DNA from 3 places in the uncultured Candidatus Kuenenia sp. genome. Region 3 is predicted to be linked to each of the others. Evidence: riboswitches for the same ligand, from Rfam matches in the RefSeq annotation. Region 3 holds a riboswitch; each other region holds the start of a gene.

Region 1 (4,274 bases), on a different contig from region 3:
CCGGTTCCGATATTCCCAATTTGCCGGAGGACCGTCAAATAAACCATCCATGATCGCTTTAAGATAAAGCGCCGTGCCGCCGACAACAATAAAGGGTTTTTCCTGTTCATAAAGATTATTCGTGATGATTTCAAAGTCTTTTATATAATTTCCCACACTGTATTCTTCCCACGGTTCCCTAATATCTATTAAATAATGGGGAATTTTGGTTCTTGTCTCAGCGCATGGCTTTTCCGTCCCAATATCCATGCCACGATAAATTAGCATAGAGTCGGCGGAAACAATCTCTGCCCCGGTTTTTTCAGCTATTTTCAGGGCTATTTGCGATTTTCCACTGGCAGTGGGGCCGGTTAGTATGCAGATTGTATGTGACATAAAATTTTTATTTTCTGTTATCAAAAGCCAGGATGTTTTTATTATATTTTTTAGGGGACAGCCGTAACAGCATTATACAAAATGATTTATAATAAGCAAAATAAATGTAATTCCGGCTTGTTCCCAAAATTCGTTCTTCTAGTTCCTACGCCCTGCGTCACATCAAAGTAAAGGCCATCGAATAATATGAAGCCTGTGCCACCAGACATAAAGCGTCTTGAATTCACACCTCTCCCACGGTAATTAATCAACCTGGGTACTTTCTGACAAAAAAAACACTTTAAGAGTTCTGACATTAAGAGCAATAACCGAATAAAGTTGCTACCAAACCCAGCCTAATTTAAAATTCCGTACCCTTTGCCATTTTTGCATTGTCTGATCCTCTGTTTTTCTTTAACGGGTCAAAAAAATTGTTTGAGGTAATTGCTGCTACATTTTGCATTCCATTTCCCATTACCGTTGCTATTTTCGAGGTGCAAACCATTTCGCATGCCGGCATGGAGCATAAATTGAGGATGCCGAAGATGATCACACCACAGAGGATTGTCCCTTTAACAAATCCTAATACCGCGCACAATACATTATACCAACCGCCCATTTTCAAATTGTCGACCATGTTTTTGGGAAAATCTGAAATAATTGTGGTTATAAGCGCTGCAAGGCCGAACAGGATGAAATAACTCAATACATTGTGCAATGAAACCGAAAACACATTGCAGAAGATGTTGCTTATGACTGCATGGTAAAAAAGCGCCACACAAAAAGAGAGAAACAAACTACAGATTCTAAGAATTTGGCATATTGGTCCGTCAACAAAGCCAAAAATCACTGAAATACAAAGGACTACAGATAGTATTATATCAATCCAATTCATTTATAAAAATCCCCTCTGAACTCGCCAAAATGGTATTGCTAATTCAAAGCGTTTAAAATTTCCCGGCACATTTTATTATAGGAATACAATGAAAGGACAAAATGGATTCTGAGGATAATTTCCTCTTTTTTTGCTGTTTCGGGATTTGAACAATACTGTAAATATTGAGCGTGTATAATACTCACCTGTACATCCTCCTGAAACGGGTTTGATGCAATGGATTGTTTTAAGGCTTGTTCTGCGGCAGAATAATTTGAAATGAATAAATACATTTCCCCCAGTTTGTTGAGGATTATTACTTCCTGCGGATTCAATTCAGAAGCCCGTTTCAGAAGCATGATAGCCTCATTGCTATTCCCTAATTGGGCGTAAAGACTTCCCAGATTAAACATTGCCTTTACATAATGAGGGTCTTTTCCCAAAACAAGCTCATATTCTCTTATCGCATCGTCAAACATGTCATGTGTATCATAGAGAACTGCCAGGCAGAAATGCGGAAAAATGGCATCAGGGTAGCGTGCGATAGTCTTTTTATATTGTTCTATTGCTCCGTTGTAGTTACCTTCCAATTCCAGAATTTTAGCAATATTAACCAGCGCCTCAATATTTTCAGGATTTATTGTTAAGGCTTTTTTGTACATTTGTTTTGCGCTGGCAAACCGAAACATTTTTTCATAAACATAGCCAAGATTGTTAAGTGTTTCTGCGTTATCAGGTTCTAATGAGGCTGCTTTTTGCAGATAATGGAGCGCCTCGCCGTAATCGTTTCTGGCAAGGTAGATAAATCCCAGTTTTACATAGGCGTCAGTGAAGGCACTATCACTCTTAAGGCTTTGTTTGTAAGCATCTATTGCTTGTTCCGAATTGGGGAAAAGGCGGTCATATTTTTTCCCTTCCGCAAACAATTTTCGTGCTAATATTTTCTTGTTCATTGTGGTAGACATGATAATAGAGTAGTAAAAAAATTTACCGAAAAGTATGCAGCATACTTGCTGCCGTACCGGTATGATTTGATAGTATTCAGCAGCATATTAAAATCATTTTGCGGAAAAACCTCCTTTCATCAAAAGAAAAAGACCCGGGGCAGATATTGGCATCTTACGTCCGGGTCTTAGTTACACAATGAGAAGGTAAATACCTTATTATTTAAAGTTCATAGATCGGGTATTGCCGGATTCATTGTTACCGCCGCAATACCCGCGATAAAGCATACAAAAGCTATGCAAGATATGTTGTGAACATTAAATAAACTCTTTTACCGACTGAATTTGGCGACCTGGCATTCTTCTTTCCTGAAGACCCATGGCTTTGCGTCCCAGCCTCACAATTGGTTTGCCTTTTTTCAAATTGTTTTTGTTTTTTGTTACATTATATTTTTTTACAAGTATGTTTCATCTCCTTATCTGATAGTTGCAGTTATTGGAAGTAATCGGTAAACAATCGTAACGATTTAGTCTTTTGAAAAAGTAAAAACGCCGTTCCCAGATTCCGGCTTGAGAACCAGGGCTGAATCCGCTTGCCTTTGGCAGCGGCTTTGTTCCGTTGTATATGCTAGTCCGGTTGGATTTTAAAAATAAAAAACCAACGGCTTTTGTTTTTACCCACCCCTTAGTCCTCTCCGGGAAGGGGATTGCGGGAGGTTCTCCCAAGAGAGGACTTTCCCAATTTCCCTTATTGGCAGAACAAACGTTTACGCTTGTCATCGCAATGCCAGGCAAGTATGCCAGGTCTACCACAGGGGCAGGGGTGGGGTGGAGGTTGTTTTTTCACCAAAAAATCGTAACACTTTAGTCTTTTGAAACTGGAGATAATTATTTGTAGTGCAACTAGGTTAGTCGCATTGTCTTGAACATATACTATGCCTTATCGCACTGCTTTTTTTTGGTGCGACGAACCTCGTAGCACTACATTGTTGTAGTTTTTCAAAAGACTAAAGTGTTACAAAAAATCTGAAACAATTACACACTAAATATCCTTCTCTCCTTCAACCATAAAAAAAGACCCATGGCAGATTTAATATCTGACGCATGGGCCTTAGCATTTTTTTTACTTTGCAAAAAATAAAATAGCTTTACCTTTTAACAAAGCAAAAGTTCCTTTTACGCTAAATCTGGCAACCTGGCATTCTTCTTTAAGAAAGACCCATGGCTTTGTGTCCCAACCTCACGATTGGTTTACCTTTTTTCAAAATTGTCTTGTACTTACCCGTAGCTTCTATCACAAACAAAAAAGCAAATCAAGCAAAAAACTATAATGCTTTTATTGTCAGGGAATTAATTCCTGTAAACAGAGTACATTATACCATTCTTGTTTAGTAAAAATGTTATAGCGCCATCCCGATGTGTTTGAGTTGTTACGACATGGTAATCATTTAATGTATTGGTTGTCATGTGGGACACCGTATTATGCTGCGAGTTGATAAAGGCATATGACGGCTGAACCCTATTGATAAACTGCGGCAGGTTTACTGAATAAGAGCCGTGATGCGGTATCTGCACAATGTCTGACCTGATGGCCTGCTGTTCTGATAAGAGTGTGTTTATCCCTTGCTTTTGAATATCACCACATAAAAGAATGGAATGCCCGGAATATTCAATCTTCACTACGCAGGAATTATCATTTGTTGATAAAGAAGATGAAGGGGAAAAAGAGGGATGGAGTATCTTTATCGTTACGGGTTCAAAACCTTTTATCTCTAATCCATGGGAAAGCGCAGCGGTATGAATATTTTTTTTATGGAGACGTTCGTGTATTATACGGCCTGTTTCCGATTGGAAAAAATATGGTTGTGAATACACTCGTTTTACGTTGAATCTTTCGATGATTGAAGGCAAACCGCTCCAGTGATCATTGTGTTCGTGGGATAAAATTACCAGGTCGATTTTTTTGATTTTTTCACTCCATAAAAAAGGCGCGACGATTTGTTTTCCCACATCATAATTGTGCCATGTACCTGCATCGTACAGGATGTTTTTCCCGTTGGGGAATTGAATAAACAGGGCAGCGCCATGCCCAACATCTAAGC
Region 2 (4,274 bases), on a different contig from region 3:
AGAATCGTAACTATTCAGCGAATAAATTAGGACTTCGGCGGTTTTTTTAAAGAGAATACCGAACCGCAGAACAAGGAATATCGAATATTGGGAGCATACCAGATTTTTTGTAAAATGCCATTAGCGGGGGAGGAGAAGAATAGTAACATAAGCATCCAGCTTGAGGTCAATGTACAAGTAGTTAACCAAAAATCGAGAATGTTCCCATTCCAAACAGGGATTTTGTGATTTTGGGCATTGGAATTTTACCGCAGTACACGGCTCCATTATACGCATAAACGCGTAGATTCAGGTTGCAAACTAATGTCATTAAGTTAAGGATATTTGATTAAAAACAACCCCCTTTATCCCCCTAGTTTAAGGGGGACTTTTCTGGCAGATTGCTTAACTTAATGACATTGGGTTGCAAACACGAACCCGCCGGTGTTTTTTCAAAAAACTAAAGTGTTACATTTTTTGTATTATCCTGTCGTTTTTTGATTTTCCCGTTAATGTTTAACCCGGTATTTTTCCGGGATTCCACCGCTTAAAATGGCTTCTTCTATTGCGCCGGATTCCACTGGGAGTATTTCATCTATTTCTTTCAGCCGGACTGCATACCACACATTTGGCCAGATCAATCCCCCTGTTTTTTTTAATTCCTTTAATCCTTCTTCGGATAATTCATTCTCTTGTACCTTATTCCACCCTTTTGTTGAATATTCAGCAAAATAGCCTTCGGTATATCCCGTGGAAGTAAAATGTTCCTTTGTGCCATAAACAAATTCAACCTCATCGGGCTTGGCCTTTATTCCTCTTTCTTTAAGCCAAAGGATAACGTCCTCCTCTATATAATTATAAAATCTTTGTTTAGCGTCTTTTAGGTGTTTTTCAGGATTAAGTATCATCGTTTCTCCTTTCTTGATAATCGAATTTAAAGTAGGGGCGAAGCATTTGCCATAAATTGTCACAAATGTGTGCATACCCAAACTGGCAAATGCTTCGCCCCTACAATTTAAATATGGTAAGCGTTCTCTCTTTATAACAAAAAAAGGGGGTACTATTCAAAAAGAATATTGCATCCTTTTCTTTTTTCGTCTGAAAAATCCGGAAAATCATTACGGTGCTATGTAGGTATCAGTACCATTCCCCGTACCGGAATAAATATCATCATACGTTGAACCATTGTAATATCCGCAGGTGGTAGTGCCCTTCCATTCCACATGACCATCGAGGTACAGCACATTTTGCCCGGTTTCATTATGATTGCTAGAAAGACCACTTGTGGAGGTTCCTTGTTTATCCGCTGCCAGCGCAACACCAGGATCATCTGCTGCTGTGTGATTATCATCATAACCATAACTACAAGTAGCCTCGCTAAATGTTGTATTGGCAGTTGTAATTGTATCTGCAGGTTTTAATCCTAAAATGGCATCCTCTGTCACATCACTATCACTTGGGCAACGAAATATTTTTCTGTCAGTAATATATGTATTAAACAATTGTCCCAAGGAAGTCATACCTGTACCCTTATTGGGAAAAGCTTCACCATTATCATTGGCAAACATATTCAGCGCCAGTCCAATCTGTTTCAAATTTGATGCGCATTGCGTCTTTCGTGCCGATTCACGCGCCTTACCAAGCACCGGCAGCAGTATACCGGCAAGGATGCCGATAATGGCAATTACCACCAGCAGCTCAATCAGGGTAAAACCCGCATTCCTCCACTTTCTAAGTTTTAACATTTGTACTCTCCCATTAAAAAAAGTTGTTTAAGACAACACCATCACAAAATACATCGAATCGGCGCCTAAACGTAAAAAATATACTCATCACTTATCTTCGTGTTAAAAAAATGCCACCGTTCGTATATCTCAATCTGTTTTTTTACCTTATTTATTCAAAAAAAAAAGACCCAAAACCATAGTAATGCAAAAGGCTTGGGTCTTTATTATAATGCACGTTTACCAGAAGCACTTTGTTAAGATTTCCCGATAATTTTCTATAAGTCTTAAGCATTTTCAGTATTATGCGCTACAATCTGCTTGTGATCTCTGCAATATAGTGAAAGCGTAATGAATGGCCCGAAAATTCTTATCCTTCTCACAAAGTGCGAACAGCTCAATTCGGCAACCTGGCAATCTTTACGTATAAAGAACTCACGCTTAAGACCCATGGCTTTGCGTCCCAAACTTGCGGTTGGTTTGCCTTTTTCAATCGATGAAATATTCGGCGGTACTGTACCACAAAGAAAATAAATGTCAATTATTATTTCCCTTAAGATAGAGCAAAAACATTTTTTCCCGGTATTATACTATTACGGTGTATAAACCTTTCGTGTATTATGGTTAAAATCTTTTTGGTTACGGAGTTGCGGAGCTTTTGTTATATTTAATTTTGTATTCATGCCATTGCAGGTATTTTGTTATACTTATGCAAAAAGTAAATGGGAAGAATGGCCTTTTTTTCGTTATCACAATAAAGAAAAAACAATATCGCTGGAAATTTTTTCGTAATAAGATATACACTGCAAATAAACAAAGAGTCGTTTATTCCCTATAATAAAGTATGGGAGGTTGATATAACATGCGTGAAGCAATGTTTTATGAAAAACTCGGCGATTGTAAGGTAAAATGCCACCTTTGTAATCATACATGTGTGATTACTGATGGCAAAAGAGGCATTTGCCATGTCAGGCAAAACTTCGGGGGGACGTTATATTCTCTCGTGTATGGAAAACTTATTTCGGAAAACATAGACCCGATAGAAAAAAAACCATTCTTTCACTTCTATCCTGGGTCAACTTCTTACTCTGTAGCAACGGCTGGGTGTAACTTCAGATGTCTTAATTGCCAAAATTATGAAATATCACAACTCCCCAAAGATTCAGACACGATACCCGGCAAAGAGGTGCCGCCGGAAAAGATTGTTGAAGACGCCCTGGAGTATAACTGTAAAAGCATTGCCTACACCTATACAGAGCCCACTATTTTTTTTGAATATGCGTATGAAATTGCACAATTGGCCTCTTCAAGGTCAATTATGAACGTGTTCGTAACGAATGGATACACGACGTATGAGGCTTTGTCAACTATACAACCCTGTCTTCATGCGGCAAATATCGATTTGAAAAGTTTTTCCGACGAAACGTATAAGAGGATTTGCGGGGCAAGACTTGAACCCGTGCTGAATTGTATTCGTGCTTATAAAGAATTGGGCATCTGGATAGAAATAACCACCCTTATCATTCCCGGAATTAATGACTCCGACTCGGAATTAAAACAGATTGCCGGATTTATCAGGAGTGTAGGACCTGAAATCCCCTGGCATGTTAGTCGCTTTTATCCAAGATGCCGGTTGCCCGATACACCGCCTACTCCTGTTGAAACATTGAGAAGAGCGCGTACGATTGGTTTGGAGGCGGGACTGCGTTACGTTTACGAAGGCAATGTCCCCGGCGAAGGGGGAGAAAATACGTATTGTTATCAATGCAATAAAATGCTCATCAAAAGATATGGCTACCAAATCCTTGAAAATAATATTACCAATTCAAAGTGTTCGAAATGTGGTGCAGTTATTGACGGTATTGGCATGTGATGTTTTACGCAAAAAGTCCCTGAAGGTAATACGGTATATGCCTTAAATAGTGAATGATACATCATTTTGTGAAAATGTTACTCATTTTTTGTGTTGCTTCTTTTTTTCAAACAGAACAGGAGAGTGTATGATAAAGTTCAAAAATATATTATGTCCTATAGATCATTCCGAATGTTCTTACCTTGCTTTAAAATATGCGGTTTCTCTGGCATTAAAAGATGAAGCAAAGTTGTATATTATGCATGTAATCGATACCCGTGCATATGATACGGAAATATACAAATTTAGTCCGTACAACCTTGATGAGGCAACGATGGCAAAAATTCACGCCGATCTGTTAAAAAGTCTTCCGGAGGGCACTACCGATTTGTTAGAAGTGGAAACAATTGTTGAAAAGGGGATACCTTTTAACGAAATTGTCAATAAGGGCGAAAAGCTGGAGATGGATATCATTGTAATTGGTACTCACGGCAGGAGCGGCCTCGCCCATGTTATGATGGGAAGTGTGGCGGAAAAGGTTGTACGCAAGGCGCCATGCCCCGTGCTTACGGTAAGAATTCGTCCATCCGCCAACGTTGTCTGAAAAAGCATGCCTACTGTGGCAGGATCTTGTGAATAAAAAAACCATTGCAGCACATGAACATGAATACGTTCTTTGCCGCAATGGTTTTTAAAAAATGATGCCTTTCAAGAGGAAG
Region 3 (4,274 bases):
TCGCATCGAACAACTGAAACCTTTGTTATCTTTAACATGAAATAAAGATTAGATAGTTTATGGGGACATTTTTACCGGTTACCATGCGGCTATTTACGGAAGGATAGGTAATAAAATACCTCATAAATTAAGAACTCTCAATAGGTTGAGGTAAACACCTCCCCTGCTCCCTTTATTAATGTGGAATACTGTACAGTCGGCAAATTGCAGATTATGGACGGTGGAAGGTAGAAATTATTATAAAAAACACAACTTATTGAGAAGTTACATAAATTACTCTTATTGTGATGAATTATCCTATACTATACTCAAGGGGTTCACAAAATGTGATTTAAGAAATGCTATAACTATTTATGTCAACAAAAGTTGAATCTAATTTTAGAAATCCCTATTTGTGAGCTCTTACAGTATAATTCCCTATGGATTTCCCATGTAGTTTATTATTTTTTTGCTTGCAATAGTATATTATTTTATCGCTATTCTCAGGGTATTCAAGTCATTCTTCTTTTTATTCCTTTTGATAGTTTTTTGAGTAACTATTCAACGTAATATATTAAATTGCAGAAACACGACTCGTTACCAAAAACCCCTGTTTGGGAATGCCTGCATTTGCGTTGCGCTCAGACAGCTTGATGGGTAGCACTGATAATCTTGTTTGTCAGTAAAATTGCTTCAACTCATAACAACACGGACAAACAGAGTTTGTCCGTGCCACCTATTACGATGAATTTTATTGTTCTTCTTTCGAGAACCTTATTTGTTGTAACACTTTAGTTTTTTGAAACCGTAGGGGCGAAGCATTTGCATGTTTGGGCATGAACGCATGTATGCCAGTTATTGCAAATGCTTCGCCCCTATATCGTGCGGCAAGACAATGTTATTATTGGAATTTTTCAAAAAATTAAAATGTTAGTATTTGTTTGACCATATTTATGGACAAGTTCCTAGGCGAAAACGTCAACATTTTTACCAACACCATCAGGATTAGTTGCTCCCTTATCTGTCCGCACACTTTCAGAATCCCCAATAAGCTTTAAAATTGTAGCGCCTTCCGTTTTCATTGACTCCATGGCTTGTTTTGCCATAACCACGTTATTCGACATGCTTTGCGCAAGATTTGTCAACGTATTATCCATAATAATCTCCTTTTCACCTCCTAAGTGATATCAAATTTTGACCAAACTATCTTATCGGCAGCAGCTTTTATTACTAATCAACCCTTTTTAATAGTCTGCAACATTCCCAAAAGGAAAAGCCTCCCAACCTCTCTTTCAAGAGGTTGGGAAAGGTTTTTTCCTTTCTCTACGATACCTCTAACCGAATAAAATCTTTGATTAACCATTCAAATTTAATCTCAATCCTACGATTGTTCATTAGCGTCGATTTTTCCCTTTTCCCTTGTCCTTGCCTTTATCGCCATCATCATCGTCTTCGTCTTCATCGTCGTTGTCATCGTTTTTTCCCTTCTTACTTCCCTTCACCTTAACGGTATCGCTTCCCTCGAATTTTGTACCATCTGATAATTCCCCTGTAATGGTAAATTCAACACTTTGTGATTCACTTGTTTTTAAATCTAAACCAACTTCTAAATCACTTATATTAAACTTGACCTTAAGTTTATTCTTTTTTTCATCACAATCAATTGCAACAGCACCTTCACACACTACTGTTTCACATACTATATCTTCGATATTATGCGTGGAAGGTAGTTTTATATTGGCAATAAACTTACCGTTACTATTAAGATTTATCGTCTTTGACTGGAAGCTCACATATGCCTCTATTACAGAAGGCGTCTCGACTGGTGTTGATGTGGGAGTTGCAGAAGGTTCTGTTGGCGTTGCCGCAGGCGTGGCAAATGACGTTGGTGTAGGCGTTATTTCGGCATCAGTAATCAAACCTCCCGGAACCAGCAATTCAACATCATCCCCGGATATCTCTGCCGAAACTTCCAAAACAGAGGTTGAGTATGGCGCAACAGTTGCGGTAGGCGTCACAACGGGCGAGGTGGTTGCAATTGGAGATGCCGTTGCAACAGGAGTTGGAGAACCTGCCGGCAAAGGAGAAGCAACGGCAATGGGAGAAGGCGTTGGGGTTCCTGTAGGGGAAGCCTTTTCGTTAATAACGACGCTTACAATCTCCACTTTATCGCCTGATTGAAGAACAAGGGCCATATCCTCCAACGCAATTCCCTCTTCAATCTCAAATGGAAATTCATATGGCTTTGCGATATCGTTCACTTCTGTTTCAATTACCAAGGCACATGTTTTATTGGCATACAGTAGTGTATCAAGATGTATTAAATTGGATATTGATAATTTTACTTTTCCATTTTTGTTTATTTCAACACTTGCATCTAATTTGTCTCCATCAAAAGCGCTTGAATCACTGACGGTAAGGCTGGTTTTATAAAGGGTATCCGCTCCAGCCCCCTCCACTACAAACGACAAATAAATACCTGTAAATACAATCGTCCATACACTTAAAACTAATTTCCTTTTCATCATTTTACTCCTTTCCAAAAAAAATTTCTCTAACAAAAACAACAATTTTATACCCATTGTAAAATAAAAAAACCCAAGACAATATGCCACATATGCCTTGGGTTTTGGGTTATCTTAAAAGCCTATTGAAATCTTGAACCTAATCAATAAAGCATCACATTTTATAAAAGGGATTCAACCGTAAGTTTATAGCTAAACCTTTTACAAACAAAATACTTACCGGCTCAGCGCCTGATCAATAAACAGCTTTTACACCATTATAGGTGGCAACCTGGCATTCTTTCCAAAAAATAAGACCCATGGCTTTGCGTCCCAACCTCACGATTGGTTTGCCTTTGTATGCACACTTTTACCAAAATACATTAATTAGTCAAGAAAATTATCGCGGTTTGGCAAAAAAAATATTTTAAAATATTTGTAACTCTTTAGTCTTTTTAAAAAGACTTTAACTTTTATGTTTACAACACACATTCCGACACCGAGGGAGGATGTGTGCAGTAAGCATAGCAACAGTTCAGCCGGTTTGAAATGTATGTGGAATACAACTTGGTTAAGAAATATTTACGGTCTCACTCGAAACCACTGGCTGGCTAATAGTACCGGTTTGATCTCTGTAACCACAAAAAAGTCACACTGCTTAACTCCTTATTGTAAACCTCTATCATCCCCCTTTTCTCATGAATGCTCAATCTGTGTAGATTTTTTTTAAGCCATTCGTTCTCCACCTTCAATTTCCTTATTTGCCGATACAACTCATCTATTACTTTCTCCTTCTCTCCGACTAACTTCGCCTCCTTCTCCTGAAATATCCCACCTAATCCTTCTATCGCTCGTTTACGCCATTTTGCTATTTGCGTCCTATGCATTTCGTACTGTGATGACAACTCTGCTAGCGTTTTTTCATCCCTGATCGCTTCTAATGCCACTTTTGCCATAAATTCTGTATTAGAACTCTTTCTCATTTTTCAGACCTCCATTGTTATTCTATCCTACCCAAAATGCATCTTAACTACTGGTCTGAAAATGCCAGTCAATTATAGTTCGCAAAGATATCTGCAGCGGTTGATGAACTCTTAACGAAAACAATACGGCGCAATGGCAACCAGCTTGTTGAAAACCAAACAGCGTTTACTCCCCATAGCCTTGATTGAAATGTTATGCACTTGTTTTATTAAATGAGTGGACTTTATTTTCAATTCTGTTTTTTCCGCTCGCTTTTATTGTGTACATGAGATTATCAGCTTCTTTTATTAATTCATTCAATTTGCAAGATTCGGAGCATGTGACAAGGCCTATGCTAAAAGTCACCGGCCAATTATTTTCATGCACCATATCTAAAAGAGCATGTCGTAATTTATTTAAAGCTGTAATAGCACTTTGAGCATTTGTTTCTGGCATTAGAAGTGCAAATTCATCACCTCCGAGTCTCGATACTGTATCAATTGATCGAATGTTTTCTTTTATTGTGCCAGCAACTACTTGCAAGAGTTTATCACCGGCACTGTGACCAAGGGTATCATTTACCTGCTTAAAATTATCGATATCAATATAAGCAAGTGACAATGTGTGAATAAATCTTGCAATTCGTTCTATTTCTTTTGTAGCTATTTCATAAAAAAAACGCCTATTAGCCACTCCCGTTAAAAAATCGTTTCGCGCCATAGATTTTTCCTTATTTAACAGATTTCTGACTTTGTCAATGGAGGAGGTAACAATTAAGAAGAACCCTAACCGCATAATCGAGTTCCAGACAGGAATTATATAATGCGA

The links. Region 3 has a riboswitch for cyclic di-GMP ahead of QZT26_RS01120 (hypothetical protein). Riboswitches for the same ligand answer to the same signal wherever they lie in the genome.
Region 1: linked by a shared signal. The riboswitch ahead of QZT26_RS03820 (tetratricopeptide repeat protein) and the one ahead of QZT26_RS01120 (hypothetical protein) in region 3 are both predicted to bind cyclic di-GMP.
Region 2: linked by a shared signal. The riboswitch ahead of QZT26_RS09765 (type II secretion system protein) and the one ahead of QZT26_RS01120 (hypothetical protein) in region 3 are both predicted to bind cyclic di-GMP.

Annotation. Positions count from the first base shown of each region.
Region 1 covers NZ_CAADGZ010000013.1:16,388-20,661, reverse strand. The annotation lists gene miaA (tRNA (adenosine(37)-N6)-dimethylallyltransferase MiaA) at 1-375, opposite strand, end outside; gene QZT26_RS03825 (CvpA family protein) at 716-1,249, opposite strand; gene QZT26_RS03820 (tetratricopeptide repeat protein) at 1,288-2,181, opposite strand; cyclic di-GMP riboswitch class I at 2,517-2,596, opposite strand; gene QZT26_RS03815 (hypothetical protein) at 2,810-3,040, shown strand; cyclic di-GMP riboswitch class I at 3,359-3,438, opposite strand; gene QZT26_RS03810 (DNA internalization-related competence protein ComEC/Rec2) at 3,523-4,274, opposite strand, start outside.
Region 2 covers NZ_CAADGZ010000056.1:10,119-14,392, reverse strand. The annotation lists gene QZT26_RS09770 (hypothetical protein) at 489-887, opposite strand; gene QZT26_RS09765 (type II secretion system protein) at 1,098-1,724, opposite strand; cyclic di-GMP riboswitch class I at 2,105-2,198, opposite strand; gene amrS (AmmeMemoRadiSam system radical SAM enzyme) at 2,566-3,576, shown strand; gene QZT26_RS09755 (universal stress protein) at 3,704-4,159, shown strand.
Region 3 covers NZ_CAADGZ010000003.1:28,837-33,110, forward strand. The annotation lists gene QZT26_RS01110 (DUF362 domain-containing protein) at 1-38, opposite strand, end outside; gene QZT26_RS01115 (hypothetical protein) at 945-1,136, opposite strand; gene QZT26_RS01120 (hypothetical protein) at 1,374-2,507, opposite strand; cyclic di-GMP riboswitch class I at 2,767-2,848, opposite strand; gene QZT26_RS01125 (hypothetical protein) at 3,095-3,466, opposite strand; gene QZT26_RS01130 (GGDEF domain-containing protein) at 3,660-4,166, opposite strand.